4 regions of the Serratia sp. ID 25-353 genome follow, and region 3 is predicted to be linked to each of the others. Evidence: riboswitches for the same ligand, from Rfam matches in the RefSeq annotation. Region 3 holds a riboswitch; each other region holds the start of a gene.
What was found. A riboswitch is a leader RNA that binds a small molecule or an ion and turns the genes downstream of it on or off. The one in region 3 is predicted to bind thiamine pyrophosphate.
Positions count from the first base shown of each region.

Region 1: linked by a shared signal. The riboswitch ahead of thiB (thiamine ABC transporter substrate binding subunit) and the one ahead of ACYF6X_RS04605 (TenA family protein) in region 3 are both predicted to bind thiamine pyrophosphate.
Region 2: linked by a shared signal. The riboswitch ahead of thiM (hydroxyethylthiazole kinase) and the one ahead of ACYF6X_RS04605 (TenA family protein) in region 3 are both predicted to bind thiamine pyrophosphate.
Region 4: linked by a shared signal. The riboswitch ahead of thiC (phosphomethylpyrimidine synthase ThiC) and the one ahead of ACYF6X_RS04605 (TenA family protein) in region 3 are both predicted to bind thiamine pyrophosphate.

Region 1 covers NZ_CM139236.1:3,492,426-3,499,295, reverse strand. Annotated here, with positions in the region: gene thiQ (thiamine ABC transporter ATP-binding protein ThiQ) at 1-356, opposite strand, end outside; gene thiP (thiamine/thiamine pyrophosphate ABC transporter permease ThiP) at 343-1,950, opposite strand; gene thiB (thiamine ABC transporter substrate binding subunit) at 1,926-2,912, opposite strand; TPP riboswitch at 2,970-3,088, opposite strand; gene sgrR (HTH-type transcriptional regulator SgrR) at 3,126-4,787, opposite strand; gene sgrT (glucose uptake inhibitor SgrT) at 4,878-5,051, shown strand; gene ACYF6X_RS16915 (sugar efflux transporter) at 5,206-6,402, shown strand; gene ACYF6X_RS16910 (DASS family sodium-coupled anion symporter) at 6,547-6,870, shown strand, end outside.
Region 2 covers NZ_CM139236.1:428,617-435,486, reverse strand. Annotated here, with positions in the region: gene gutM (transcriptional regulator GutM) at 1-28, shown strand, start outside; gene srlR (glucitol operon DNA-binding transcriptional repressor SrlR) at 112-885, shown strand; gene gutQ (arabinose-5-phosphate isomerase GutQ) at 878-1,849, shown strand; gene ACYF6X_RS02000 (inhibitor of vertebrate lysozyme family protein) at 1,889-2,347, opposite strand; gene thiD (bifunctional hydroxymethylpyrimidine kinase/phosphomethylpyrimidine kinase) at 2,432-3,232, opposite strand; gene thiM (hydroxyethylthiazole kinase) at 3,232-4,023, opposite strand; TPP riboswitch at 4,059-4,155, opposite strand; gene ACYF6X_RS01985 (GNAT family N-acetyltransferase) at 4,298-4,723, shown strand; gene ACYF6X_RS01980 (methyltransferase) at 4,825-5,505, shown strand; gene ACYF6X_RS01975 (MFS transporter) at 5,482-6,711, opposite strand; gene ACYF6X_RS01970 (winged helix-turn-helix transcriptional regulator) at 6,807-6,870, shown strand, end outside.
Region 3 covers NZ_CM139236.1:970,372-977,241, reverse strand. Annotated here, with positions in the region: gene ACYF6X_RS04615 (SDR family NAD(P)-dependent oxidoreductase) at 64-798, opposite strand; gene ACYF6X_RS04610 (LLM class flavin-dependent oxidoreductase) at 812-1,834, opposite strand; TPP riboswitch at 1,985-2,087, shown strand; gene ACYF6X_RS04605 (TenA family protein) at 2,150-2,833, shown strand; gene ACYF6X_RS04600 (ABC transporter ATP-binding protein) at 2,830-3,570, shown strand; gene ACYF6X_RS04595 (ABC transporter permease) at 3,567-4,334, shown strand; gene ACYF6X_RS04590 (ABC transporter substrate-binding protein) at 4,370-5,305, shown strand; gene ACYF6X_RS04585 (transporter substrate-binding domain-containing protein) at 5,306-6,046, opposite strand; gene opgB (phosphatidylglycerol--membrane-oligosaccharide glycerophosphotransferase) at 6,333-6,870, shown strand, end outside.
Region 4 covers NZ_CM139236.1:3,932,241-3,939,110, reverse strand. Annotated here, with positions in the region: gene ACYF6X_RS18995 (HesA/MoeB/ThiF family protein) at 1-522, opposite strand, end outside; gene thiE (thiamine phosphate synthase) at 515-1,165, opposite strand; gene thiC (phosphomethylpyrimidine synthase ThiC) at 1,158-3,101, opposite strand; TPP riboswitch at 3,216-3,340, opposite strand; gene ACYF6X_RS18980 (Rsd/AlgQ family anti-sigma factor) at 3,380-3,883, opposite strand; gene nudC (NAD(+) diphosphatase) at 3,985-4,752, shown strand; gene hemE (uroporphyrinogen decarboxylase) at 4,791-5,855, shown strand; gene nfi (deoxyribonuclease V) at 5,865-6,551, shown strand; gene ACYF6X_RS18960 (YjaG family protein) at 6,600-6,870, shown strand, end outside.

The sequences.
Region 1 (6,870 bases), 2.5 Mb from region 3:
AGGCCGACCTGACGGGCGATATGCGCCCGCTGTTGGCGCTGCTGTTCAGTCAGGCGCAGACCGGGATCTAACCCCAGCCCGATGTTCTGCGCCACCGTCAGGTGCGCGAACAGGTTGTTCTCCTGAAACAGCATCGACACCGGCCGTTTGGCCGGCGGCGTGGCGGTGTGGTCTTCATCGTTCAGCAGCAGCCGGCCGCTGGCCGCCGGCAGAAAACCGGCGATCAAACTCAGCAGGGTGCTTTTACCGGCGCCGCTGGGGCCGAGCACCGCGACGCGCTCGCCCGGCTGGATGCGCAGATCAAAGCGCATCGGCAGGTGTTCGTACAGATAGGTCAGTTTTTCAAGCGTCAGCATGGCGCCCCGGTAAGCGTTCGATCAGGGTAAACAGCAGGAAACACAACAGCAGCAACAGCAGCGCGGTCACCGCCCCGTCGTTGCTGCGGTAGGCGCCAATCTGCTGATACAGGTAAAAAGGCAGGGTACGGAAATGCTCGTTGCCAAACAAGGCGACCACGCCGAAATCGCCGATCGACAGCACGCAGGCGAAGGCCAGCGCCTGCGCCAGCGGGCGGCGCAGCGCGCGCAGTTCGATCAGCCGCAGCCGTTGCCAGCCGTGGATATCCAGCGACAGGCACAGCGGGTTGTAACGTTCGGCGAGGTCGCGCATCGGGTTCTCCAATACCTTCAGCGCATAGGGCACCGCCATCAGCGCATTGGTGAGGATCACCAGCGCATAGGGCGACTGCGGCAGCCCGATCGTATCGCTCAGCAGCAGGAAGAAGCCGGTGGCCAGCACGATGCCCGGCATCGCCAGGATCACCATGCCGCTCAGCTCCAGCGCCTGGCCGCCGCGCAGGTGCTGCCGCAGCTTCAGCTCGCGGCTGCTCCACAGCAGCAGCATCGTGAGCGCCACGCACAACAGCCCGGCGCCGAGGGCGATGCGCAGCGACGTGAACAGCGCCTGCCACAGCACCGGCTGGCGCAGCACGCTGACGACGGCCTGATTGGCGCCGTCGGCGATCACCGCCAGCAGAGGCGGCAGCAGCAGCAACAGCGCGGCGGCGATCAGCAGAAAATCGCCGACGCGTCGCCACAGGCTGTCTTCCGGATTGCGCCAGCGCTGGGCGTGGGTATGCCCCACCGGCAATACCTGGCTCAGGCGCTGACTGATCAACACCAGCCCCAGACAACAGCTTAACTGGATCAGCGCCAGCATGGCGGCGCGACCCAGATCGTAGTCGTAACTCAGCGCCTGATAGATCGCCAGTTCGATGGTGGTAGCCTGCGGCCCGCCGCCCAGCGACAGCACGGTGGCGAAGCTGGCGAAGCACAGCATGAAGATCAATGCGCCGCTCGGCAGGATCTGGCGGCGCAGCGCCGGCCATTCGACGAAGCGGAACTGCTGCCAGCCATTCATGCCCAGCTGGGCGGCCAGCTGGCGCTGCTCCACCGGGATATTCTCCAGCGCCTGCAGCAACAGGCGGGTGGCCAGCGGCAGGTTAAAGAACAGGTGCGCCAGCAGAATGCCCTGCAGACCGTAGGGCGAGAAGCCATATTCGATGCCCAGCCAGCCGCACAGCGTCGCCAGCCAGCCTTGGCGCCCATAGACGCTGAGCAGGCCGAACACCGCCACCAGCACCGGCAGCACCAGCGTCATGGCGCACAGCCGCAGCAGCAGCTGCCGGCCGGGGAAGCGGCGGCGATAGAGCGCGCGCGCCAGCAGAACGGCGGGCAGCACCGAAATCAGCGCCGACAGCAGCGCCTGCCAAAAGGTGAAGCGCACCACGTGCCAAAGGTAGCTGTCCTGCCACAGGCCGCGCCAGTCGCTGTCCGGCGCGTGACGCCACAGCGAGCCCATCGCCAGCGCGGCGACCAGCAGGATCACGCCGGCGGCCAACAGCCCCGGCCAGAGCCAGCGGGGGATCAGCGGCTGACGGCGGTTTGCCATGCCCGGATCCAACCGCCGCGTTGTTTGGCCACCTCTTCGGCGCTGTATTGCAGCGCGGTCTGCGGCACGTTCATCTGCTCAAAGCCGACGGGCAGTGGGGTGTTGATCACCGGGTACATCCAGTTGCCGGTCGGGATGGCGTTTTGGAACGCCGGTGTCACCATGAACTGCATGAAACGCTCCGCCAGCTCAGGCTGTTTGGCGGCCTTCAGCTTGCCCGCCACTTCCACCTGCAGGTAGTGCCCTTCGCTGAACGTGGCGGCGGCGTAGAGATCTTTTTTCTCTTCGATCAGGTGATAGGCCGGAGAGGTGGTGTAGCTGAGCACCAGATCGCCTTCGCCCTTCAGGAACAGGCCGTAGGCTTCGCTCCAGCCTTTGGTGACGGTGACGGTTTTCTTCGCCAGTTGCTGCCAGGCGGCCGGCGCCTTGTCGCCATACACTTTTTGCATCCACAGCAGCAGGCCGAGGCCCGGCGTGCTGGTGCGCGGATCTTCGTAGATCACTTTCCAGTTGCGATCGCCGCTGACCAGCTCCTGCAGGCTTTTTGGCGGGTTCTTCAGTTTTTCTTTGTTGTAGACGAAGGCGAAGTACCCGTAGTCGTATGGCACGAAGGTCGCGTCCTGCCAGCCGCCCGGCACCGTCAGTTTGGCGGTGTCGACGCCGCTCGGCGCGAACAGGCCGGTTTGCTGCGCCGCCTGCAACAGGTTGTTGTCCAACCCCAGCACCACGTCGGCGGCGCTGTTCTTGCCTTCCATGCGTAGGCGGTTCAGCAGCGAGACGCCGTCTTCCAGCGCGACGAACTTCAGTTCACAGTCGCACTCGGCTTCAAAGACTTTTTTCACCGCCGGGCCTGGGCCCCAGTCGGCGGCGAAGGAATCGTAGGTGTAAACCGTCAGCGTCGGCTTGGCCAACACCGGCGCGGCACACAGCAGCAATAAGCAGGGCAGAAATGTTTTGACCACGTTGCACTCCTGAAAAATAAGGGGGCAAGGGCATCTGAGGGGGCGAGGCGGCGTCGCCGGTTCGCTGGGCTCAAATCCCTCCGCCGGTATTGACCGGATCAGGTTCGACGGGTGTGCTCTCAGCGGAAAATCGGGCTTATCACGTGGCCCGACTTACCGCACCCCGTTGAGACGGCGCTATTGTAAAGATTAACCGACCCGGGCGAAAGGCGCTTATGCCTCCGGCGGGGCAAACCAGGCGGACTTGAAGTCGAACCAGCCGAGGGTGTTCATCCGCACGCCGCGCATGCTGCGCTGGCCGTGCAGCTGCAGCCAGTGGTGGAACAGCGGATGCAGCTGGTGGTTGCTGACCAGACGCTGGCAGAACTCGGCCAGCGGCAAGCGGTTGGCGCGCCACAGCGCTGCGTCCTGCGCCAGATCTTCGTTCATGCAATGCTGCATCAGCGGCAGTTCGTACAGCGTGGCGAACAGCGAAAACTCCAGCGGCAGATAGAAGTTGGCGCTGCCGAGCCACAGATCGCTGCGCGCGTCGCCCTGGTGCCAGGTGGCATAATCCACGCTTTGCACGATCAGACGGATGCCGTGCTGCGCCAGCAGCGGTTCGATCGCCTGGCGAATGGCGTGAAACTCCGAATGTTCATTGAAGTGGGTCATCGTCAGTTCGGTCAGGCCCGCGGGCTTGGGCTGCTGCGCCAGCGTGCGGTTGTGGTGCCAGCGCGGCAGCAGGCCGTACGCCGGCGACCAATAGCGCTGGTAGAGCGGCCCGGCGTGGCTCAGCAGCGAAATGGGGTTGATCAATTCGCACAGCCAACTGCGAATGGCGGGGTCGACGGCCAGCGGTGAACGCTGATCGAACAGCAGGAAATAGCAACCCTCTTCCAGCCGGCTTTCCAGCTCGCTGTTGCCGGTTTCATCGCCCTGCAGCTGCACGCCGGAGTGCACCAGCTCTTCGGAAAACTCCGGCAGCACCCAGATGTTCACCTCGTCGATCAGCGCCCGGTAGCCAAAATAGTCGTCGAAGGCGTGGATCTTCATCTGGCTGGGATGGTTGCGCACCATGCGGTAGGGGCCGGTGCCGACCGGATGGCGGGCGAAATCCGGCAGTTCACGCCATTCGCGCGGCAGGATCATGGCCTGCACGCTGCCCAGCAGCCAGGGCAGCCAGTGGTCGGGGCTGCGCAGCTGCACGTCGATAACGAACGGCGTCGGCGAGGTGACGCTCTCGATATGCGAGAACAGCGGTTGCGAGGTCAGACGCGAGAGGGAAGTGATGACGTCCGCCATCTCCAGCTCGCGGCCATGATGAAAATGGATCGCCGGGCGCAGGTAAAACCGCCAGTGCAGCGGGGTCAGCGCCTGCCAATGGTGAGACAGATCGGACTCCAGTTCCCCGTTTTCCTCATTTATGCGCGTCAGGCCGTTGAAGATCTGGCGCGCCAAATGGGTCTCCGAACGCCGCAGCGCCGAGCCGGGCAGCAGGTTGTACAGCTGCCGGTAGTAGAGCACCCGCAGGATGTGTTTCCCCTGGCGGAAGCTGCGGCCCAGCTGCGACAGCAGCATCTGGCGCACCACGTTTTTGTCGCCCACCAGCTGCACCAACTGATCGATGCGGTCCTGTTCCAGCAGCTCCTCGGCCCGTTGTTGCTGCAGCGCCAGGCCGGTGTAGTGGAAGGTTAACCGCGAGCGCTTGCCGCGCCCCGACTCCGCCTGCCAGGTGAGCCAGCCTTCCCGCTGCATGGCGCTCAGCAGGGAGCGCACGTGGCGGCGCGAGCAGCTGAGCACCTCCGCCAGCGCCTGCAGCGTAGTGTCGGTGGTTTCACCGTGGCAGCGCTGCCACAGACGGATGAACTGCTGCTGCAATCGGGACGTGGACATAAAAGAGGAACGCTCCTGCCTCAACTCGTCAATTTTTTTTTCCCTATATTACGCCGATAATTTTCATCAATGAAAGGGGAGGGCGTAATCATGAAAGCTTTCTTATCCAGACAGTTCTATCAGCGCTACTTCAGTGCGGTGCGCCGCCAGCGCGCCGACTGGCTGAGCGTGGTGCCCGAACAGGCGCGGCTGGCGATGCTGGCGCACCTGACACAATGGGACATTAAAGAGATGACCGATAAGCAGTATCGCGAGCACCTGTAGGGGCCGCGGCAACCAATTTCTGAGTAATGGTGCTGTTTCACCAGCCAGTGGGGCGACCCACTGGTTTTTTTATGCGTGGTCATGGCGATGCGCTTGCATTTTTCTCGCCGTGGCCTAAGGTTCTTTCTTCTGCTTTGAGGTCAGGGAAGACGATATGCAACGCCTGAGCCGGTTGTCACTGCGCATTAACCCCATCTTTGCCGCATTCCTGCTGATCGCTTTCCTCTCCGGCATCGCCGGCGCGTTGCTGACGCCGACGCTCAGCCTGTTTCTGACCACCGAGGTCAAGGTGCGGCCGCTGTGGGTCGGGCTGTTTTACACCGCCAACGCGGTGGCCGGCATCGTCGTCAGTTTCCTGCTGGCCAAGCGCTCCGACACCCGCGGCGATCGGCGCAGGCTGATCTTGCTGTGCTGCCTGATGGCGGTCGGCAACTGCCTGCTGTTCGCCTTTAATCGCGACTACCTGACGCTGATCACCGCCGGGGTGCTGATGTCCGCCGTTGCCAACACCGCCATGCCGCAGATTTTCGCGCTGGCGCGGGAATATGCCGACCGCGAGGCGCGTGAAGTGGTGATGTTCAGCTCGGTGATGCGCGCCCAGCTTTCGCTGGCCTGGGTGATTGGCCCGCCGCTGTCGTTTGCGTTGGCGCTGAACTACGGCTTTACCGTGATGTTCCTGATCGCCGCCGCCACCTTCGCGCTTTGCGTGCTGCTGGTGGGATTTATGCTGCCTTCGGTGCCGCGCGCGGCGGGAAATGAGGGGCTGCAGAGTGGGGTGTCTGCGCCGATCGCGCCCGCCAGCGCCTGGCGCAATCGCGACGTGCGGTTGCTGTTCATCGCCTCGATGCTGATGTGGACCTGCAACACCCTGTACATCATCGATATGCCGCTGTATATCACCGCCGATCTCGGCCTGCCGGAAGGGTTGGCCGGGGTGCTGATGGGCACCGCCGCCGGGCTGGAGATCCCGGCGATGCTGCTGGCCGGTTATTACGTCAAACGTTTCGGCAAGCGCAACATGATGCTGCTGGCGGTGGCGGCAGGCGTGCTGTTTTACCTCGGGCTGACGGTGCTGGCGGCCAAGCCGGCCCTGATTGCGCTGCAGCTGCTCAACGCGGTGTTTATCGGCATCGTCGCCGGTATCGGCATGCTCTATTTTCAGGATTTGATGCCGGGCCGACCGGGCGCCGCCACCACCTTGTTCACCAACAGCATCTCTACCGGGGTGATCCTGGCCGGGGTGCTGCAGGGCGCGCTGGTGGAAAATTTCGGTCATGGTTCGGTATATTGGATGGCGGTGCTGCTGGCGCTGGCGGCGCTCGGGATGAGCGCCAAAGTGCGTGAAGTGTGAGGTCAAACGACGGCATTCTTGATGCAAGTCATTGAGAAGGCAGAAGCGGACGCCCAAGCTGAAGGCATATGGAGCGCGATCGTTGCGTTCACGCCCGTCTCGCTATTGAGATGCCGCCTTGTCGTTTAGAACAGTGGGAACGTTATGGATAAACTCACACCGCTCAAACCGCTTCCTTCCCTGTGCGCCCTTGCCGCCACGCTGATCATCTGGTTCCTCATTCCCGTGCCGGAGGGCGTTGCGCCCAACGCCTGGCAACTGCTGGCGCTGTTTATCGGCACCATCATCGCCATCATTGGCAAAGCGATGCCGATCGGCGCGGTTTCGGTGATCGCCATCGCTCTGGTGGCGGTGACCGGCGTCACCAACCCCGGCAAGCCGGGCGCCGCGCTGGACGATGCGCTCAGCGGCTTTTCCAACCCGCTGATCTGGCTGATCGGCTTTTCGATCATGATCTCCCTCAGCCTG
Region 2 (6,870 bases), 540 kb from region 3:
ATCGTTAGCGATTGAACCCAAATCGTGATATTTTCACATTAAAAGACATTACCTTTCATAGTGAATTATTCAGCGAGGGGAAATGCCCAACTCTTGTGAACGGGAATCGCGATGAAACCAAAGCAGCGGCAGGCCGCTATCCTTGAATATCTGCAGCGGCATGGCAAAACGGCAGTGGACGCCCTGGCCGAGCATTTCTCCACCACCGGCACCACCATCCGCAAGGATCTCACCCTGCTGGAAGAAGAAGGCGAGGTGATCCGCACCTACGGCGGCGTGGTGCTCAGCCGCGACGACGGCGATCAGCCGATCGACCGCAAAACCCATATCAATACCGAGAAAAAACGCCACATTGCCAGCGCCGCCGTGGCGCTGATCGCCGACGGCGACTCGCTGATCTTCGACGCCGGCAGCACGGTGCTGCAGATGGTGCCGCATCTGGCGCAGTTCAATAACATCACGGTGATGACCAACAGCCTGACCATCGTCAACGCGCTGGTGGAGCTGGACAACGATCAGACCATCCTGATGCCCGGCGGCACCTACCGCAAAAAATCGGCCTCGTTCCACGGCAGCCTGGCCGAATCGGCGTTTCAGCAGTTCAGCTTCGACAAGCTGTTTATCGGCGCGGACGGCGTCGATCTCAACGCCGGCGTCACCACCTTCAACGAAGTGCACAACGTCAGCAAAGCGATGTGCGAAGCCGCCGGCCGCATTATTCTGTTGGTAGACTCCTCGAAATTCGGCCGCAAGAGCCCGAACGTGGTGTGCGAACTCAGCGCCGTCGACACGCTGATCACCGACCGAGACATCAACCCCGATTACCTCGCCGCCCTGCAGGCGAAAGGCATCAATATCCTTCTGGTAGGAGACCCCGATGAGTAACGCCAACGCCCTGCTCGCCTTCGCCCGCGAAACGCTGGAGATCGAGCTGACCGAAGCGCAACGCCTGCTGGCGCGCCTGGACGACAACTTCGTCTGCGCCTGCGAACTGCTGCTGAACTGCCGTGGCAAAGCGGTGATTTCCGGCATCGGCAAATCCGGCCATATCGGCAAGAAGATCGCCGCGTCGCTGGCCAGCACGGGCACGCCGTCGTTCTTCGTGCACCCGGCCGAGGCGCTGCACGGCGATCTCGGCATGATCGGCGCCGACGACGTGGTGGTGTTCATCTCCTACTCCGGCCGCGCCAAAGAGCTGGATCTGATCCTGCCGCTGCTGGCGGAGAACGGCATTCCGGTGATCGCCATCACCGGCGGCAAGGAGTCACCGCTGGCGCTGGCCGCGGCCTGCATGTTAGATATCGGCGTCGAGCGCGAAGCCTGCCCGATGGGGCTGGCGCCGACCTCCAGCGCGGTCAACACCCTGATGATGGGCGATGCCCTGGCGATGGCGCTGATGCGCCAGCGCGGTTTCAACGCGGAAGATTTCGCCCGCTCGCACCCGGGTGGCAGCCTGGGGGCGCGCCTGCTGAACCGCGTGCATCACCTGATGCGCACCGGCGATCGCCTGCCGCGCGTGAGCGAAAGCGCCAACGTGATGGAGGCGATGCTGGAGCTGAGCCGCACCGGGCTCGGGTTAGTGGCGGTCTGCGACGCACAGCAGCGGGTGGTGGGCGTGTTTACCGACGGCGACCTGCGCCGCTGGCTGGTGAAGGGCAACAGCCTGCAGGATCCGCTCAGCCCGGCGATCACCCGCCCCGGCTATCGGCTGCCGGAGCAGTGGCGCGCCGGCGAGGCGCTGGAAGCACTGCACGAACAGCACATCAGCGCGGCCCCGGTGGTCGATATGGACGGCGTGCTGGTGGGGGCGCTCAACCTGCACGATCTGCATCAGGCCGGCATCGGCTGATCAACGCCGGGGGCGCCATCACCGGCGCCCCCGGTCAGATCATTTCCAGTCGGGATTGTTCTCGAACTGCTGCTTCAGCAGCGCCTTCATGTCGTCATTCGGCTTGCCGAGCCACTGGTACTTGGCATACTTCTTCGGATGATCGACGGCTTCCGGCCGATCTTCCACTGCCACCCGCACGCCCCAGGCCTGGGATTTGTCCGCGCTGAACGCCACGATCAAAAAGTTGTTGCCGCAGTCGTGCGGCTTGCACAGGTTGCCGACCAGATACTCTTTGCCCTTCCAGTTCAGATTCTGCGCCGGCGTTGAGGTGCCGACGCCCTTACGCGCCCAACCCGGCATCCGCGCCTGGCCTTTCACCATGTTTTGCCAGCTGGCCTGATACCCCGGCTGCTGAATCAAATCCGACGTGGTGACGATCTGCTGGGCAAAGCTGCCCGCGCTGAAGCTGAGCAGTGCGCCGAAGAGGGCGCAACGCAGCGCCTGGTGTCCCGTCATAGTCCTTCTCCCTAGGTTAAATCAGGTTTCGCCCATAAAACCGGGCCTGAACTAGTCAGACCACGGTTGCGACAAAAAGTTGACTCACCACCAGGCATGGAAATGATGCACCGGCCCGATGCCGTGCCCCACCTCCAGCGTGTCCGCCTGTTGCAACGCTTGTTGCAGGTAGTCCTTGGCGGCGGCCACCGTAGCCGCCCAGTCGGCATGGCGCGGGCGCAGCGCCGCCAGCGCGGCCGAGAGCGTGCAACCGGTGCCGTGGGTGTGGCGGGTGGCGACGCGCGGCGCGGTAAAGCGCTGCTCGCCTTCGGCGGTAAACAGCCAGTCCGGGCTCTCGCTTTCGCTCAGGTGGCCGCCCTTCATCAGCACCGCCCGGCAGCCCATCGCCAGCAGCGCCCGCCCCTGCTCGCGCATCTGCGCTTCATCTTCTGCCGGCGCGCACGCCAGCAGCGCCGCTGCTTCCGGCAGGTTCGGCGTAATGATCGACACCCGCGGCAACAGCTCGCGTCGAATAGACGCCACCGCCTCCGGCGCCAGCAACGGATCGCCGCTTTTCGCCAGCATCACGGTGTCCAGCACCACGAACTCCGGCCGGTAATGGCGCAGCCGTTCGGCCACCGCCTGCACGATGTCGGCGTTGGCCAGCATGCCGATCTTGACGCTGTCGATGCGCACGTCGCTGAACACCGAGTCCAGCTGCGCGGCGACGAACGCCGGATCGATGTAATACACCGACTGCACGCCACGGGTATTCTGCGCCACCAGCGCGGTGATCACCGAGGTGCCGTAGGCGCCAAGCGCCGAGAAAGCCTTCAGATCGGCCTGAATGCCGGCACCGCCGCTGGGATCGGTGCCGGCGATGGTCAGGGCGTTAATGCGTTTCATCACAGATCCTCCCCGCGCAACTGATACAGGGCATCGAGGAACGCCGGCGTAAAGCTGCCCGGCCCGCCGGCCTGTCTGGCCGCGAGACCGCCGCAGTGGGACATCACCCGGCAGGCAGTCGCCACGTTGTCCAGGCGATCGCCCGGCAGGGCGCAAAACGCCGCCACGACCGCCGACAGCGCGCAGCCGGTGCCCACCACCCGCGTCATCAGCGGGGAACCGCCTTCGATCGCCCAGTCACGTTGGCCGTCGGTGACGTAATCCACCGCGCCGGTGACCGCCACCACCGCGCCGCTGCGCTGCGCCAGCTCACGCGCGGCGGGCAATGCCGCCAGCGAATCGTCGCCGCTGTCCACGCCGCGGCCGCTGGCCAGCAACCCGCTGAGCGCCATGATTTCCGAGGCGTTGCCGCGTATCGCCGCCGGTTTCTCGTCCAGCAGCTGTTTGGCGAAGGCGGTGCGGTAGGAGAGCGCGCCGACCGCCACCGGATCCAGCGTCCAGGGCTTGCCGGCCTGATTGGCGGCGGCCACCGCCGCCCGCATCGATTCGGCGCGCAGCGCATTGAGGGTGCCGACGTTGATCAGCAGGCCGTCGGCCAGCGCGCTGAACTGCGCCGCCTCTTGCGGCTCCACCACCATCGCCGGGGAGGCGCCGAGCGCCAGCAGCACGTTGGCGGTCAGCGATTGCACCACTTCGTTGGTCAGGCAGTGGATCAGCGGAGGCCGCTGTTGGAATTGGGTCAGACAGGCCGCGGCGCGCGCGCCGGGTAGTGCATCAGGTCGAGCGATCATATTCCTCCCAACCGGCGTTCAAGAAGGCGGCGCCGGCTGGGCGGCCGTGACTTCCCTACGCTGGCATTATCCAGATCAGGTAATACGGGTATTTCTCAGCCTTCACGTAGAAGGGCACCCCGAGTCATGAAAATCAATAGGTTGTGATCAACGTTGCGTTAATCCCTGCAGGGGATCATGCCAGCGGCGGCGTGGACAAACAAGCGAATAAATTGGCCCGGCAAGCATACGCCGCGCAATGCGCTATAGTGAGCACAAACCACCGGGAGATGCCATGCAGATAAGACCCTACCAAGAGACCGATCGCCCTTTCCTGCGCACGCTGTACCTGGCGTCGCGCAAGGCGGCGTTCGGCTGGCGCGATACCTCAAACTATCAGTTGGAAGATTTCGACGGCGCGACGCTGGGCGAAGCGATTTGGGTGGCGGAAGACGGCGGCGTGCTGCTGGGATTCGTCTCCGTCTACCGCGAGGACAACTTCATTCATAACCTGTATGTCGATCCCCATCAGCCGCCGCGCGGCGTCGGCAGTGCGCTGCTGCAGGCGGCGGAAGCTACCTTCACCGCCACCGGCTCGCTGAAATGCCTGGTGAAGAATGAAAAGGCGCTGGCGTTCTACCGCAAACACGGCTGGCGCATCATCTCTACCGGCAACGATGGCGAAGAAGATTATTACCTGATGCATTCGCCGGCCCGCTAACGCCGCCTTTCCCGTCACAGAACTCATTAATGATAATGGATTTCATTATCAGTTAAGCATACCCTTCCTTGTCTCTCTCGATGAACTCTGCAAGGAAGGTTATGCAACATCAAACGGATACTCGCTTCCCCGATGCCGCGGCGGCGGACTACGATCGCCGTATTCTGACCCTGGTGCCCGGCTATCAGTTTGCTCAGGCGCTGCTGACGGCGACGCTCGCGCAGACGCTGCCGAATGACGCCACGCTGTTGCTGGCCGGTTGCGGCACCGGCAGCGAACTGTCGGCGCTGGCCGCCGCCAACGCCAGCTGGCGTTTCAGCGCCGTGGAACCCTCCGCCGGCATGCTGGCGGCCGCGCGCGCCAAGGCTGAAGCCGCGGATTACGCACAACGGGTGAGCTTCCAGCCCACCTTGCTGCAACAAGCGCCGCAAACCCGCCACGACGCGGCGGTGTGCTCATTGGTGCTGCATTTTATCGCCGACGATGGCGCCAAACTGGAATTCCTGCAGCAGCTGGCGCAGCGCCTCTCCCCCGCCGCACCGCTGCTGCTGTTCGACTATCAACCGGATGGCCTGCCCGCCAGCCATTACCAACACTGGCTGCAAAGCGCCGGGCATTCGGCGGCGCAGGCGCAGGAGGTGATCGAACGCACCCGCCGCAACTGGCACCCGATGGCGGCGGCGCGCAGCCGTCTCCTCCTGGCGGAAAGCGGCTTCACCGCGCCTCAGCACTTGTGCGGTGCGCTGGGCTTCCAGCTTTCACTGCTCCACCGCCGCCGTTGATCCCGGCATCCCGCGCAGCGTCAGCCGCCAAAACAGCAGCGCGCTCAGGCTGACGCCCGCCCCCAGCCAGCAGACGCCGCTCCAGCCCGCCCAGGCATACATATGGGTGCCGGCAAAGGCGCCCAGCCCGCTGCCGACGGCGTAAAACAGCATGTAACAGCCCACCAGCCTGCTGTGTGACTGCGGGTGCGCGCTGAAGATCATGCTCTGGTTCAGCACGTGGATCGCCTGGCCCGCCAGATCCAGCAACACGATGCCCACCACCAGCCAAACCAGGCCGCTGCCGAGCAAACCGAGCGGCAGCCAGGCCAGCGTCAACAGCAGCAGACACACGCCGCTGGCCGCCTGCCCCAGCCCGCGATCCGCCAGATGCCCGGCGCGCACCGCCGCCAGTGCGCCCACCGCGCCGACCAGGCCGAACGCCCCCACCGCGGCATGGGTGAAGTTGAACGGCGCCTGACTCAGCGGCAACACCAGCGAACTCCAAAAGAGGCTGAAAGCGCCGAACATCAGCAGCGCCAGCATGCCACGAATTTGCAGCGTGCGGTCATGCAGCAGCAGGGTCAGCATTGAACGCAGCAGCGCGGGATAACTCAGCGCGCTGGGAGCGGTACGCGGCGCAGGCAGCAGGCGCGACAAGATCGGCAGCAATACCAGCGTCACTCCGGCAGAGAAGAAGTACACCGTGCGCCAGCCGCCAACGTCAGCCAGCGTGCCGGACAGGGTGCGCGCCAGCAGCAATCCCAGCACCACTCCGCCCTGCGCAGCACCAACCACCCGCCCACGCTCCTGCGGCGCCGCCAGGGCGGCGGCGTAAGCGATCAGCCCCTGCGTCATGGCGGTGCCCAATAAGCCTACCAGCAACATCCCTACCAGCAGCCAGGGCGCGCTGTGCGCCCAGCCCACCAATAGCAGCGCGCCGATCAGCCCCAGCTGTTGCCCCGCCAGCAACCGATGCCGGTTCAGACGATCCCCCAACGGCACCACCAACAGCAGCGCTAGCGCGCAGCCCAGTTGGGTCACGGTGATCACCATGCCGACCGCCGCCAGGCTGATGGAAAAATTATGGGCGATGGCGTCCAGCAGCGGCTGCGCATAGTAAACGTTGGCCACGCTGAAGGCGCTGGCGGCGGCCAACAGCAGCACCAGGGGGGACGGCAGGCGCCCCAGCACCGCATAGGGGGGATCCAGCAGTTTGTCGCTCATTGCACACCTCAATCTGGTTTCATTATTAAACCCAATGAACTTTAGGCGTGGAGGTTTTATAATGCAACCAGAATATGCAACTGGAGATAACCGTCGTGAAACGTAAAAGCCTGGAAGACGCGCCGTGCCCGGTGGCGCGCACGCTGGATGTGATTGGCG
Region 3 (6,870 bases):
GTTCACCCTGCGGGCATAAAAAAGCCCGCCGACAAGCACCGACGGGCCAACAAAGCACTGCCCTCAAGCCTGCGGCAGGCTCACCCCGCCGGCGCGCGCCAACTGCGCCAGCAGCGCCGATTGAAACGCCTCGTCGTGCACCGCGGCGTGGGGATCGAACCGTTGCTGATGGTGCCAATAGCCGCCGGACGCCAGGGCCTGCGGCTCATCGCTGGTCACCAACCACGCCTGCGTCACATGCCCCAGCGCCAGATCGTCGGGCGCATCCGCGCCGCCCATTTTGGTCGGCACCCAGCCGGGATCGACCGCGCTGCTGATCACGTCAGGCCACAGGCGCGCCACAGCGGCGGCCAGCGCGGTGACGAACAGCTTGCTGTCCGAATAGGAGCCCGCAGCGCCGCCGAGCCAGTCTACGCCGTTCAGTTCCGGCGCTCCGTCAAAGTGCATGCTGCTGCTCAGGTAGACGATGCGCTTGGGGCGCTCGATCAGGGCCGTCAGCAGGTAGGGCGCAACGACGTTCACCGGCATCACCTGCGGCCCGGTAAACATACCGGCGTTGTGGATCACCGCGTCCGGGCGGCCAAGGCGATTGACCTGCTCGGCAAGCTGCCGGATCTGCTGCACATCGGACAGATCGCCAATCGCCGCCTGCGCACCGCGATCCAGCAGATCGCGCACCGCGTCCAGACGGCCGGGCTCACGCGCATGCAAAATCACCTGATGCCCTTCGTCCAACAGCGTTTGCGCGGCGGCGCGGCCCAGCCCGTCTACCGAGCCGGTAATGAAAATGCGTGACATGCCATTCCTCCGTTTAGCGCCAGCCGAGCGCCGGCGCGACATGGGTTAAAATCGATTCGATGACGTGGGCGTTGTAATCCACGCCCAGCTGGTTAGGTACGGTCAGCAGCAGCGTATCCGCTTCGGCGATGGCCTCGTCCTGCGCCAGCTGCTTGATCAGCACGTCCGGCTCGGCGGCATAGCTGCGGCCGAAGATCGCCCGGGTCTGCGCGTCGATATATCCGAGCTGATCGCCCTCCTTGCCACCGCCGCCGAAGTAGTTGCGATCCCGCTGATCCACCAGCGCGAAGATGCTGCGGCTCACGGAAACCCGCGGCTCATGCGTGTGGCCGGCCTCTTGCCAGGCGGCGCGGTAGGCGCGGATCTGCTTGGCCTGCTGGATGTGGAAGGGTTCGCCGGTCTCGTCGTTCTTGAGCGTCGAGCTTTGCAGGTGCATGCCCAGCTTCGCCGCCCAGACAGCGGTGGCGTTCGAACCGGCGCCCCACCAGATGCGATCGCGCAGCCCGGCGGAAAACGGCTCCGGCCGCAGCAGCCCAGGCGGATTCGGGAACATCGGCTGCGGATTGGGTTCGGCGAACCCTTCGCCGCGCAGCGCTTCCAGGAACACTTCGGTATGGCGGCGGGCCATGTCCGCGTCGGTCTCGCCGTCGGCCGGGGCATAGCCGAAATAGCGCCAGCCGTCGATCACCTGCTCCGGCGAGCCACGGCTGATGCCGAGCTGCAGCCGCCCGCCGGCGATCAGATCCGCCGCGCCGGCGTCTTCCACCATGTACAGCGGGTTTTCATAACGCATGTCGATCACGCCGGTGCCGATCTCGATGCGTTGGGTTTTGGCGCCGATGGCGGCCAGCAGCGGGAACGGCGACCCCAGCTGGCGTGCAAAGTGGTGTACGCGAAAATAGGCGCCGTCCGCCCCCAGATCTTCGGCGGCGACCGCCAGATCGATGGACTGCAGCAGCGCATCCGCTGCGGAACGGGTGCCGGACTGGGCGGAAGGCGACCAGTGGCCAAACGAGAGAAAACCAATCTTTTTCATCGGGAATCGTCCTCAAAGGCAAAATCATCGGCCTACAGTGACAAAAATCGCGCGCTCTGCGCCAGCAAAATCGCCCCCGATCGCACTAAACGAACCGATTGCCGCCGCGCCGCCCGGCGATTGTAATCAAAAAACAAATGTCGTATAACAAGCAGCTCCGAGGGGTGTCCTGTTACGGGCTGAGATGGCGCAAGCCGAACCCTTTGAACCTGATCTGGGTCATGCCAGCGAAGGGACGGTTAGGCAACAACGCTCTCACCCGTTGCCTGTTCATACCCCAGCGTGCCCGGATCTCCACTGACTCAAGGAGGTCCCATGTCCATCACCACCCTGTTCGAAAGCGGTCTTTACGGCCGGTTGCGCCAACATGCCGGCAGCCACTGGCAAGATTACGTCGATCACCCGTTTCTGCAGCAGCTGGCCGCCGGCACCTTGCCCGAACGCGCTTTTCGCCGCTACCTGACCCAGGACTACCTGTTCCTGCTGCACTTCGCCCGCGCCTACGCGCTGCTGGTCAGCAAGCTGCGCACCCTGCCGGAGATGCGCGCCGCCACTGCGTCGCTCAACGGCATCGTCGCCGAACTGCCGCTGCACGTCGCCTACTGCGCCGAATGGGGGCTGAGCGAAGCGCAGATCGCCGCCCAGCCGGAAGCGGCGGAGACCATGAACTACACCCGCTACGTACTGGATATCGGCCATGCCGGCGACGCCCTCGATCTGCTGGCCGGCCTGCTGCCCTGCGTGGCCGGCTATGCCGAAATCGGCCTGCGGCTGCTGCACGATCCCGCCACCCAAATGGAGGGCAATCCTTACGCCTCCTGGATCCGCAACTACGGCGACGCGGGCTATCTGGCCGGCGTGCGTGCCGCCATCGAGCTGCTCGAGACCGTCGGCCACCAGCGCGGCGCACAAGGCCGCCTCACCGAGCTGGCGCAGATTTTCACCACCGCCACCCAGTTGGAATCGGCATTTTGGCAGATGGGGCTGAACGCCTCATGACCTCCCCGCTTCGCCCGCCCGGCATCCAGGTGCGGAATCTCAGCCTGCGTTTCGGTCAGCAAATCGTCTTCGACCGGCTGAGCTTCGACATCGTCGGTGGCAGCTTCGTCGCCCTGCTCGGCGCCAGCGGCGCCGGCAAAACCAGCCTGCTGAAGATCATCGCCGGCCTGGAACGGGCTACCTCGGGCACGGTGACCGGCAGCGACGGCCTGCCGGTCACCGGGCGCATCGCCTACATGGGGCAAAAAGACCTGCTCTACCCGTGGCTGACCGTCGAGGAGAACGTCGCCCTCGGCTCGCGGCTGCGCGGCGAAACGCCGGACCGGGCGTGGGCGGCGCACCTGCTGGAGCGCGTGGGCCTGGCCTCTCATGGCCGCAGCCTGCCTGCCGCGCTGTCCGGCGGCATGCGCCAGCGCGCCGCCATCGCCCGCACGCTCTACGAACGCCAGCCGATCGTGCTGATGGACGAACCCTTTTCCGCACTGGACGCCATTACCCGCGCCGAGATCCAGAGCCTGGCCGCCGAACTGCTGGCGCAAAACACCGTGCTGCTGATCACCCACGATCCGATGGAGGCCTGCCGCCTGAGCCACCGGCTGCTGGTGCTGTCGCCCTGGCCGCTGGGCCTCGACGACACCCACCGCATCAGCGGGCAACCGCCGCGCGCGCCGGATGACGCCGACCTGCTGAGAAGCCAGGCCGAGCTGCTGCAACAGCTGGTGAGGGCCGCGCAATGAATATTGCCAAAGAGCGCGGCTTCACCCGCCTACGGCGCGGGCTGACGGTGTTCGTCGGCCTGCTGCTGCTGTGGTGGCTGGCGGCGCAAAGCGGCATTCCGGCCTTTCTGCTGCCCACGCCGAGCGCGGTGGCGCAGGCGCTGTGGGACGGGCGCGGCTACCTCGCCTGGCACACGCTGGTCACCGCTTCGGAGATCGTCAGCGGGCTGGCGCTGGGCGTGCTGCTCGGCGCGGCGCTGGCGCTGTGCATGATCTTCTCGCCGCGCCTGCAACGCTGGCTGATGCCGCTGGTGCTCACCAGCCAGGCGATACCGGTGTTCGCCCTGGCGCCGCTGCTGGTGCTGTGGTTCGGCTTCGGCATGAGCGCCAAGGTGGCGATGGCGGTGCTGGTGATTTTCTTCCCGGTGGTGTCGGCCTTTTTCGACGGGCTGCGGCGGGTCAACAACGACTATCTCGATCTGGCGCGCACGATGCGCGCTTCCCGCTGGGCGCAGCTGCGGCACGTGCGGCTGATGGCAGCGCTGCCGGCCTTCGGCTCCGGCCTGCGCATGGCCGCCGCCGTCGCGCCGATCGGTGCCATCATCGGCGAATGGGTGGGCTCGGCCGAAGGGCTGGGCTACGTGATGCTGAACGCCAACGCGCGCATGCAGACCGACGTCTGCTTCGCCGCGCTGTTTATTTTGGTGCTGATGACCGTGCTGCTGTGGGCTACGGTGGATGCGCTGCTGCGGCGCCTGATCGCCTGGGCGCCGGAAAACGACTGATGATTGCAACCATAACCAGGGATAAAGGAACGACCATGATCAAACAAACCGTTTGCGGGCTGCTGCTCGGCGCCGCCATCACCGGCCAGGCCGGCGCGGCCGAAAAGCTGACGCTGGTGCTCGACTGGTATATCAACCCCGATCACGCGCCGATTATGGTGGCCGAGCAAATCGGTGCCTTCAAGGCCGAAGGGCTGGACGTCAAGATCGTGCCGCCGTCCGATCCGGCGCTGCCGCCGCGGCTGGTGGCCGCCAAACAGGCCGACCTCGCCATTACCTATCAGCCGCAGCTGCATTTCTTCGCCGATCAGGGCCTGCCGCTGATGCGCGTCGGCACGCTGATCAACACGCCGCTGAATACGGTGATCGCGCTGGATAAAAACATCACGTCGCCGGCGGATCTCAAGGGCAAAACGGTGGGTTACTCGGTCAGCGGCATCGAACAGGCGACGCTGGCCACCATGGTCGAACACGAGCACCTCAAGCCGCAGGACATCAAGCTCATCAACGTCAACTTCCAGCTAACCAGCGCCCTGCTGGCGGGCCAGGTCGATGCGGTGATCGGCGGCTACCGCAACATCGAAGCGCTGGAGCTGAAGCTGCAGGGCAAGACGCCGGTGGTGTTCAACGTCGAAGATTACGGCGTGCCGGCCTACGACGAGCTGATCATCGTCGCCCACCGCGATGCGGTGAACGAACCGAAAATCCGCAAGTTCCTCGCCGCGTTGAAGCAAGGCAGCGACTACCTGCATGCGCACCCGCAGGACACCTGGCTGGCGTTCGCCAAGGCGCACCCGGAGCTGAATACCGAGCTGAACAAACAGGCGTGGCAAGCCAGCCTGCCGCTGTTCGCGCGCGATCCGGCCAAGCTGGATCGCGCCCGCTACCAGGCTTACGAACAGTTCTTGTTCGACAACAAGCTGATCAAGAAAATCACCCCGGTGGAACAGTACGCGGTGGAGCTCGACTGATCACGCCGAGGCGGCCGGCGGCGCCACCGTCACCTCGCCCTGGCCGCTGCGCTGCAAGGCCGCCTTCACCAGCCCGTTGGCTTTGCAGCGCGCGATAAAATCGTTCACGTAGGCGGCGCCCTGCGTTTTTTGCCGCGGCACCGCCATCGCCTGGCGGATAGCGGTGAAATGCCCGTCCAGCACCCGGTAGCCGGGATGGGCGGCCGCGGCGGCCAGCAGCGGTTGACGCACGCCGGCCGCCGCCTCCAGCCCCCGTTCGAAAAACAGCGCGATCGCCTCGGCGGAGGTTGCCGCCCGCACCAGCTGCGCCTGCTGCAGCGTGCGCGATAAAAACAGATCGTACGCCGCCCCCTGGCCGACCGCGATGCGCACCTCCGGCCTGTCGAGCTGCGCCACCTCAAAGTAAGGCGCGTCGTTCGCCACCAGATAGGTTCCCTCGATGATCACGTAGGGCTCGCTGAAGGCGATCTGCGCCGCGCGCACCGGCTCGATGGCCATAAACGCCAGGTTCCAGGCGCCGCTGTCCAGGTCGGCGAACACCTTGCCCGCCGCGTCATAGGTGACCAGTTCGAGCGCCACACCCAGCTCCTGGGCCAGCGCGGCGGCCAGTTCCACCGAAGCGCCTTGCGGTTTGCCACCGGCCCCGGCCTGCGCCAGCACCGGATTGCCGTAGTTGATCGCCGCGCGCAACACGCCTTGCGGGGCCAGATCGTCGAGTACCGCGGCGGGAATCGTCTGCATACTTCCTCCTGAATGGCTGATGGGCGCACTGTCGTGGCGCTCATTAAGCGTAGAGCGAAACCTCCGACCAGCAAGCTTTCGCCGCCGAGGCCGCCGTCGGCGTGATTAACGTCACACTATTGTCATAAAAATGTACAATAGCCGCCGCTCGTCGGCCGTAGCGGGAGATCGCGCGTTGTTCCGCCGCCGGCAATAGGCTATACCCTTCACTTTTCGCGCTGCGGCACGCTCGGCGGCGCAAACCAGGGCAGCAACGGTTTTATTTCAATCAGACAAGGTTTGGCGGATGGTTTTAGCAGTCGTTTCGTTTGTTCTCTTTTTGGCGTCGATTTTGATTTATCGCACCCGGGCCGCCGCCAACCGCTGGTGGTTCGCCATTCTGCTGACGCTGCTCGGCAGCTATCTGGTGCTGAACGTCATCCTGATCGCCAGCAACTACTTCACCGGCGACGGCATCACCGACGCGGTGATTTACACCGTTACCAGCAGCCTTAAAGGCGCGGGCATCAGCAAATACGTGCTGCCGTTTATCGGCCTGCTGGCGGCGTTAGGGCTTATCTTCGCGGTGCTGGCCCGCAGCCTGCTGCGCCGCAAGGCCAAAGGCAGCAGCGTGGCCTACAGCGTCGTCGCCGTGCTGCTGGCGCTGTTCTCGGTCGGCACCACCCCGGCGTTTCAGGACATCTCGCTGCTGGTCAAGAGCCAGATCGTCGGCGATACCGCCGATTTCACCACCTACTACAAGGCACCGAAAAAAACCGTACAGGGCAAGCGCCCGAACCTGGTGTATATCTACGCCGAGAGCCTGGAGCGCACCTACTTCGATA
Region 4 (6,870 bases), 2.1 Mb from region 3:
CAGGCAGGCGTAGCAGCCATGCGCATAGGGCGGCTCGAGCACCAGCAGCTGGCCGCTGAAGCCGACCGCGCTGCCGCTGATCAGCGGTTTGGCGGCGGCGATGCAGGCGGCATTGACCTCATGGCGGGTCGCCATATTGTCGCAGCAATCCAGCACCAGGTCGGCGCGGGCGACTGCGTCGCGCAGCGCTTGCCCCTGCAGCCGCTGCGCCAGCGGGATGGATTCTACCAACGGGTTCAATGCCTGCAGGTGGCGTTGCGCCAGCGCCGCCTTGCCGGTGGCGGTATCGGCGCTGCGGTAGAGAATTTGCCGCTGCAGGTTGGTGACGTGCAGCTGGTCGTCGTCGGCCAGCAGCAGCGTGCCGACGCCGGCGGCGGCCAGATACAGCGAAGCCGGGGAACCGAGCCCGCCTAAACCGACGATCAGCACCGTGGCGCGCTTGAGTTTCTCCTGGCCTTCCGGGCCGACGTCCTCCAGCAGCAGCTGACGGCTGTAGCGCAGGAATTCCTGATCGTTAAGCATCGTTCGGATCCTCGCCTTCGATCAGCCGCAGCAGCTCGGCCGTCGCCGCGCGCCAGTCCGGCGCCTGGGTGATGGCGCTGACCACCGCCACGCTGCCGACGCCGCACGCCAGCACCGCCGGTACGCGATCGATGCTGATCCCGCCGATCGCTACCGTCGGGTAATCCGCCAAATCGGCGATATGGCGCTTCAACTCCGTCAGCCCCTGTGGCGCCGAAGGCATGTCTTTGGTCTGGGTAGGGAAGATGTGCCCCAGCGCGATGTAGGACGGTTTCACCGCCAGCGCGCGCGCCAGCTCGGCGTCGTCATGGGTGGATACGCCCAGCCGCAGCCCGGCGCGGTGGATGGCCGCCAGATCGGTGGTATCGAGATCTTCCTGGCCCAGATGTACGCCGTAGGCGCCGTGTTTGATCGCCAGCCGCCAGTAGTCGTTGATGAACAGCCGCGCCTGATAACGCTGGCCCAGCGCGATGGCGGCGGCGATATCCTCTTCGACCTGCTCGTCAGGCAGATCCTTGATGCGCAGCTGGATCGTGGTGACGCCGGCCTCCAGTAGGCGAGCGATCCACGCCACGCTGTCGACGACCGGGTAAAGCCCCAGCTTGTGGGGCGTAGCCGGGAAGGGGGTCGTGATATCAGTCATTGCTTGTCTCCTCTTGCAGGGTGCCGGCGCTGTGATACAGCTCGCTGCCGCGGGCGCGGAACTCGGCGGACATTTTCTCCATGCCGGTCAGCTGTACTTCGATCGGCTTGGCGGCTTCCTGGGCGGCGGCGTAGTCGCGCACCTCCTGCGAAATTTTCATCGAGCAGAATTTCGGCCCGCACATCGAGCAGAAGTGGGCGACCTTGCCGGATTCCTGCGGCAGGGTTTCGTCGTGATAGGCGCGCGCGGTGGCCGGATCGAGCGCCAGATTGAACTGATCTTCCCAGCGGAATTCGAAACGCGCCTTGGACATGGCGTTATCGCGGATCTGCGCGCCCGGATGGCCTTTGGCCAGATCGGCGGCGTGAGCGGCGATCTTGTAGGTGATCAGGCCCTGTTTGACGTCCTCTTTGTTCGGCAGGCCGAGGTGCTCTTTCGGCGTGACGTAACACAGCATGGCGCAGCCGAACCAGCCGATCATTGCCGCGCCGATGCCGGAGGTGAAATGGTCATAGCCCGGGGCGATATCGGTGGTCAGCGGGCCGAGGGTGTAGAACGGCGCTTCGTGGCAGTGTTCCAGCTCTTCGGTCATGTTGCGGCGGATCATCTGCATCGGCACGTGGCCCGGGCCTTCGATCATCACCTGCACGTCGTATTCCCAGGCGATTTTGGTCAGCTCGCCCAGCGTATGCAGCTCGGCGAACTGGGCTTCGTCGTTGGCGTCCTGAATCGAGCCGGGGCGCAGGCCGTCGCCGAGCGACAGCGAAACGTCGTAGGCGGCGCAGATCTCACAGATTTCACGGAAATGCTGATAGAGGAAGTTTTCCTGATGGTGCGACAGACACCATTTGGCCATGATCGAGCCACCGCGCGACACGATGCCGGTCAGGCGTTTGGCGGTCATCGGCACGTAGCGCAGCAGCACGCCGGCGTGGATGGTGAAGTAGTCGACCCCTTGCTCCGCCTGTTCCAGCAGCGTATCGCGGAACATCGCCCAGGTGAGGTTTTCCGCCACGCCGTTGACCTTCTCGAGTGCCTGGTAGATCGGCACGGTGCCGATGGGCACCGGGCTGTTGCGCAGGATCCACTCGCGGGTTTCGTGAATATAGCGACCGGTGGAGAGATCCATCACGGTGTCCGCGCCCCAGCGGGTGGACCACACCAGCTTCTCCACCTCTTCTTCGATCGACGACGTGACCGCCGAGTTGCCGATATTGGCGTTCACCTTCACCAGGAAATTGCGGCCGATGATCATCGGCTCCGCCTCCGGATGGTTGATGTTGGCGGGAATGATGGCGCGGCCGGCGGCCACTTCCTGACGCACGAACTCCGGCGTGATGTTGTCCGGCAGGTTGGCGCCCCAGCTCTGGCCCGGATGCTGGTGGCGCAATACCTCGCCGCGAATGCGCTCGCGCCCCATGTTTTCACGGATGGCGATGAACTCCATCTCCGGGGTGACGATACCGGCGCGGGCATAGTGCAGCTGGGTCACGCACTTGCCCGGCAGCGCCCTGCGCGGCAGCGGCAGATGCTCGAAGCGCAGGTGATCCAGCCCCTCGTCCGCCAGCCGCTGTTGGGTGAAGCCGGAGCTGGCGCCGCTGAGGGTGGCGGTATCGCCGCGCGCGTCGATCCAGTCGGCGCGCAGCTTGGCCAGGCCGGCGTGTACGTCGAGCTCGGCCTGCGGATCGCCGTAGGGGCCGGCGGTGTCATACACCGGGATCGCCTCGTTGGGTTCATACTGCGGGTGGTCTTTGCTGCCGCCAAGCAGGGTCGGGCTGAGCTGAATTTCGCGCATCGGCACCTGGATATCGCTGCGCGAGCCTTGCAGATAGATGCGGCGTGAGTTCGGGAAAGCCATGCCTTGCAGGGTGTCGATAAACTGCTGGGCGGCTTCGCGTTGCGCTTTACGGGCGCGCGGTGGATTAACGTTAGACATAGCAAGTTCCTACCAGTGTGTTGGGTTGGGAAAGTTGCTTGTCTGGAGCTCGGAGGGAGTAATGATGGTGGCCGATCAGGCAGGGCGCCCACAAGGGGAAGGCCGTGCCTGTGGCGATAGATTACTCTTGTTCCCTTCGCGGGTATTAACCCGATCAGGTTCCGCGGATCCCGAATTAACGGTCTCAGCCTGGCTGATTCGATGAACAAATCAGGCGCTAGGCACTCCGACAAGATGCCCCCCAGTATAGGAGGGATAAGAAAAAAAACTATAAAATTTTAACGCGCCGGATCCAGCGTCTGGTCCGGCAGCGGTTGCTGTGCGGCTTCCGCCTCCAACTGGATCAGCTTATCTTCCAGCGCAAAGCGCGCCGCCAGCGTTTCGCCGATATCCGACAAGGCCTGGTGGAATTCCAGACAAACCTCCTGATCGATATCCACTTCGGTATAGCGATCGTGGAACGCCATGATCTGTTCGGTATTGGCCCACAGCTTGGGGTAGATGTTCACCGCCAGCGACATTTTCGGACTGGCTGCGCCTTCCACTTGTTTGATAATTCTGTCATAGATATGAAAATGCCCTGCGGAGAGGTAATCCACCAGGTTGTGGCAAAAGTTCTCCAGCGCTTTTTCATTCAGCGGCGTATGCTTTTCTTTATTCGGTTTGAGGCCTACCAGCGTGCAGTAGGCGACCAGCAACTGTTTGCGGGCCTGAAGCCATTGATCAACTAATTCATTACTACCGCCAACGCGCTGAGTCAGCCTTTCCAAACGGTTGAGCATGTTTGACTCCGTGTAAGTAATAAAAGTAACCGGTAAGTTATTAAAATATAACAAAGCCGATTCGTAGAGTGCCAGTGAAGCTGAGGTTGTGCAACAACGATATGGAACTTGCATTAACGGGCAATGAAAACGGCTGGTGGATTGTCAGCCATGAAAGCAAACTTTGGTTACCGAACGGTGAATTGCCGTCGGGGACTGCCGCCGCTCTTGGGCTGCGGGGCCACATGGCGCGCACCATCGGTGAATGGGAGGGCGCGCCGGTCTGGCTGGTGCGCCAGGCGATGCCGCGGGAGATGGGCTCGGTGCGTCAGCTGTTGGATCAGGATCGCGGTCTGTTCCAGCTTGCCGGGCGCGGCGTGCAGCTGGCGGATTTCTACCGTTCCCATCGCTACTGCGGCTACTGCGGCCATGAGATGCACCTCAGTCGCTCCGAAAGCGCCTGCCTGTGCGGCCACTGCAAAGAGCGGTACTATCCGCAGATTGCACCCTGCGTAATCGTCGCCATTCGGCGCGAGGATCAGATCCTGCTGGCGCAACACGTGCGTCATCGCGGTGGCATCCACACGGTGCTGGCCGGCTTCGTCGAAGTGGGCGAAACGCTGGAACAGGCGGTGGCGCGTGAAGTGATGGAAGAGAGCAATATCGAAATCAAGAACCTGCGCTACGTCACTTCACAACCCTGGCCGTTCCCGCACTCGCTGATGATGGCCTTTATGGCCGATTACCATCAGGGTGACATTCGTCACGATCCCAAGGAGCTGCTCAACGCCGGCTGGTATCGCTACGACCAATTGCCGCTGTTGCCGCCGCCCGGCACCGTGGCGCGCCGGTTGATTGAGGACACCGTGGCGCTGTGCCGGGCAGAATAATGTACAATGGCCGGCAGATTATTAAGGGAGCCCCATAAATGACTGAGTTGAAGAACGATCGCTACCTGCGCGCGCTGTTGCGCCAGCCGGTGGATGTGACCCCCGTATGGATGATGCGCCAGGCCGGTCGTTATTTACCGGAGTACAAGGCGACCCGCGCCCAGGCCGGTGATTTCATGTCGCTGTGCAAGAACGCGGAGCTGGCCTGCGAGGTCACGCTGCAGCCGCTGCGCCGCTATGCGCTGGACGCCGCCATCCTGTTCTCCGACATTCTCACCATTCCCGACGCCATGGGGCTCGGCCTGTACTTTGAAGCCGGCGAAGGCCCGCGTTTCAGCTCTCCCGTTACCTGCCGCGCCGACGTCGATAGGCTGCCGGTGTTCGATCCGGAAGTGGAGCTGGGCTATGTGATGAACGCAGTGCGCACCATTCGCCGCGAGCTGAAGGGCGAAGTGCCGCTGATCGGCTTCTCCGGCAGCCCGTGGACGCTGGCGACTTATATGGTCGAAGGCGGCAGCAGCAAGGCCTTCACCAAGCTGAAGAAGATGATGTATGCCGAACCGGCCACGCTGCACCTGTTGCTGGACAAGCTGGCGGACAGCGTGATCCTGTACCTCAATGCCCAGATCAAAGCCGGTGCGCAGTCGGTGATGGTGTTCGACACCTGGGGCGGCGTGCTGACCGGGCGCGATTACCGCGAGTTCTCTTTGCACTACATGCACAAGATCGTCGACGGGCTGCTGCGTGAAAACGACGGCCGCCGCGTGCCGGTGACGCTGTTCACCAAAGGCGGCGGGCAGTGGCTGGAGGCGATGGCCGCCACCGGCTGCGATGCGCTGGGGCTGGATTGGACCACCGACATCGCCGACGCACGTCGGCGCGTGGGCGACAAAGTGGCGCTGCAGGGCAATATGGATCCGTCGATGCTTTATGCCTCCCCGGCGCGCATCGCGGAAGAAGTGGAGACCATTCTGGCCGGTTTCGGCCACGGCAACGGCCATGTGTTCAACCTGGGCCACGGCATCCATCAGGATGTGCCGCCGGAGCACGCCGGCGCCTTCGTCGAGGCGGTACACGCGCACTCGGCAAAATACCACCGTTAAGGATCTGATGTGACCGATATGGCGGCCCTGCGCGCCGAACAGCTGCGGCGCGCGGCTGAAGTCATTCGCTACGACGATCTGCCGGCCGAACCGCCGGCCTTCATCGCCGGCGCCGACGTGGGCTTCGAGCAAGAAGGGGCGGTGACGCGCGCCGCCATCGCCATCCTGCGCTATCCGTCGCTGGAGCTGGTGGAGTATCAGGTGGCGCGCATCGCCACCGTCATGCCCTATATCCCGGGCTTCCTGTCGTTTCGCGAATACCCGGCGCTGTTGGCCGCCTGGGCGCAGCTGCAGCAGAAACCGGGGCTGATCTTCGTCGATGGGCACGGCATTTCGCATCCGCGGCGTCTCGGCGTCGCCAGCCATTTCGGCCTGCTGGTCGATGTGCCGACCATCGGCGTGGCCAAGAAGCGCCTGTGCGGCAAATTTGCGCCGCTGGACGCCGCCGTCGGCGCGCTGACGCCGTTGGAAGACAAGGGTGAACAGCTGGGCTGGGTGTGGCGCAGCAAGGCGCGTTGCAACCCGCTGTTCATCTCTACCGGCCATCGCGTGAGCGCCGACAGCGCGCTGGCGTGGGTGCAACGCTGCATGGCGGGCTACCGTTTACCGGAGCCGACCCGCTGGGCCGACGCCATCGCGTCGCGGCGCCCGGCGTTTCAGCGTTGGTTGCAGCAGCATCCGGAGGTGTCGCCATGAGCGATTTCGGGTACACTGCGCCGCAGATAACGCGTAAGAGAGTAAAGCATGCTACGTAACCCGATTCATTTACGTCTGGAACGGCACGAGGCTTGGCAACATTTGACCTTTATGGCCAGTTTGTGCGAGCGTATGTACCCGAATTACCAGATGTTCTGCAAACAGACCGAGTTCGGCGATCCGGCGGTTTATCGCCGCATTCTGGATTTGGTGTGGGAAACGCTGGTGGTGAAGGACGCCAAGGTCAACTTCGACAGCCAGCTCGAGAAGTTGGAAGAGGCGATTCCGTCGGCGGAAGATTACGATCTTTACGGCGTTT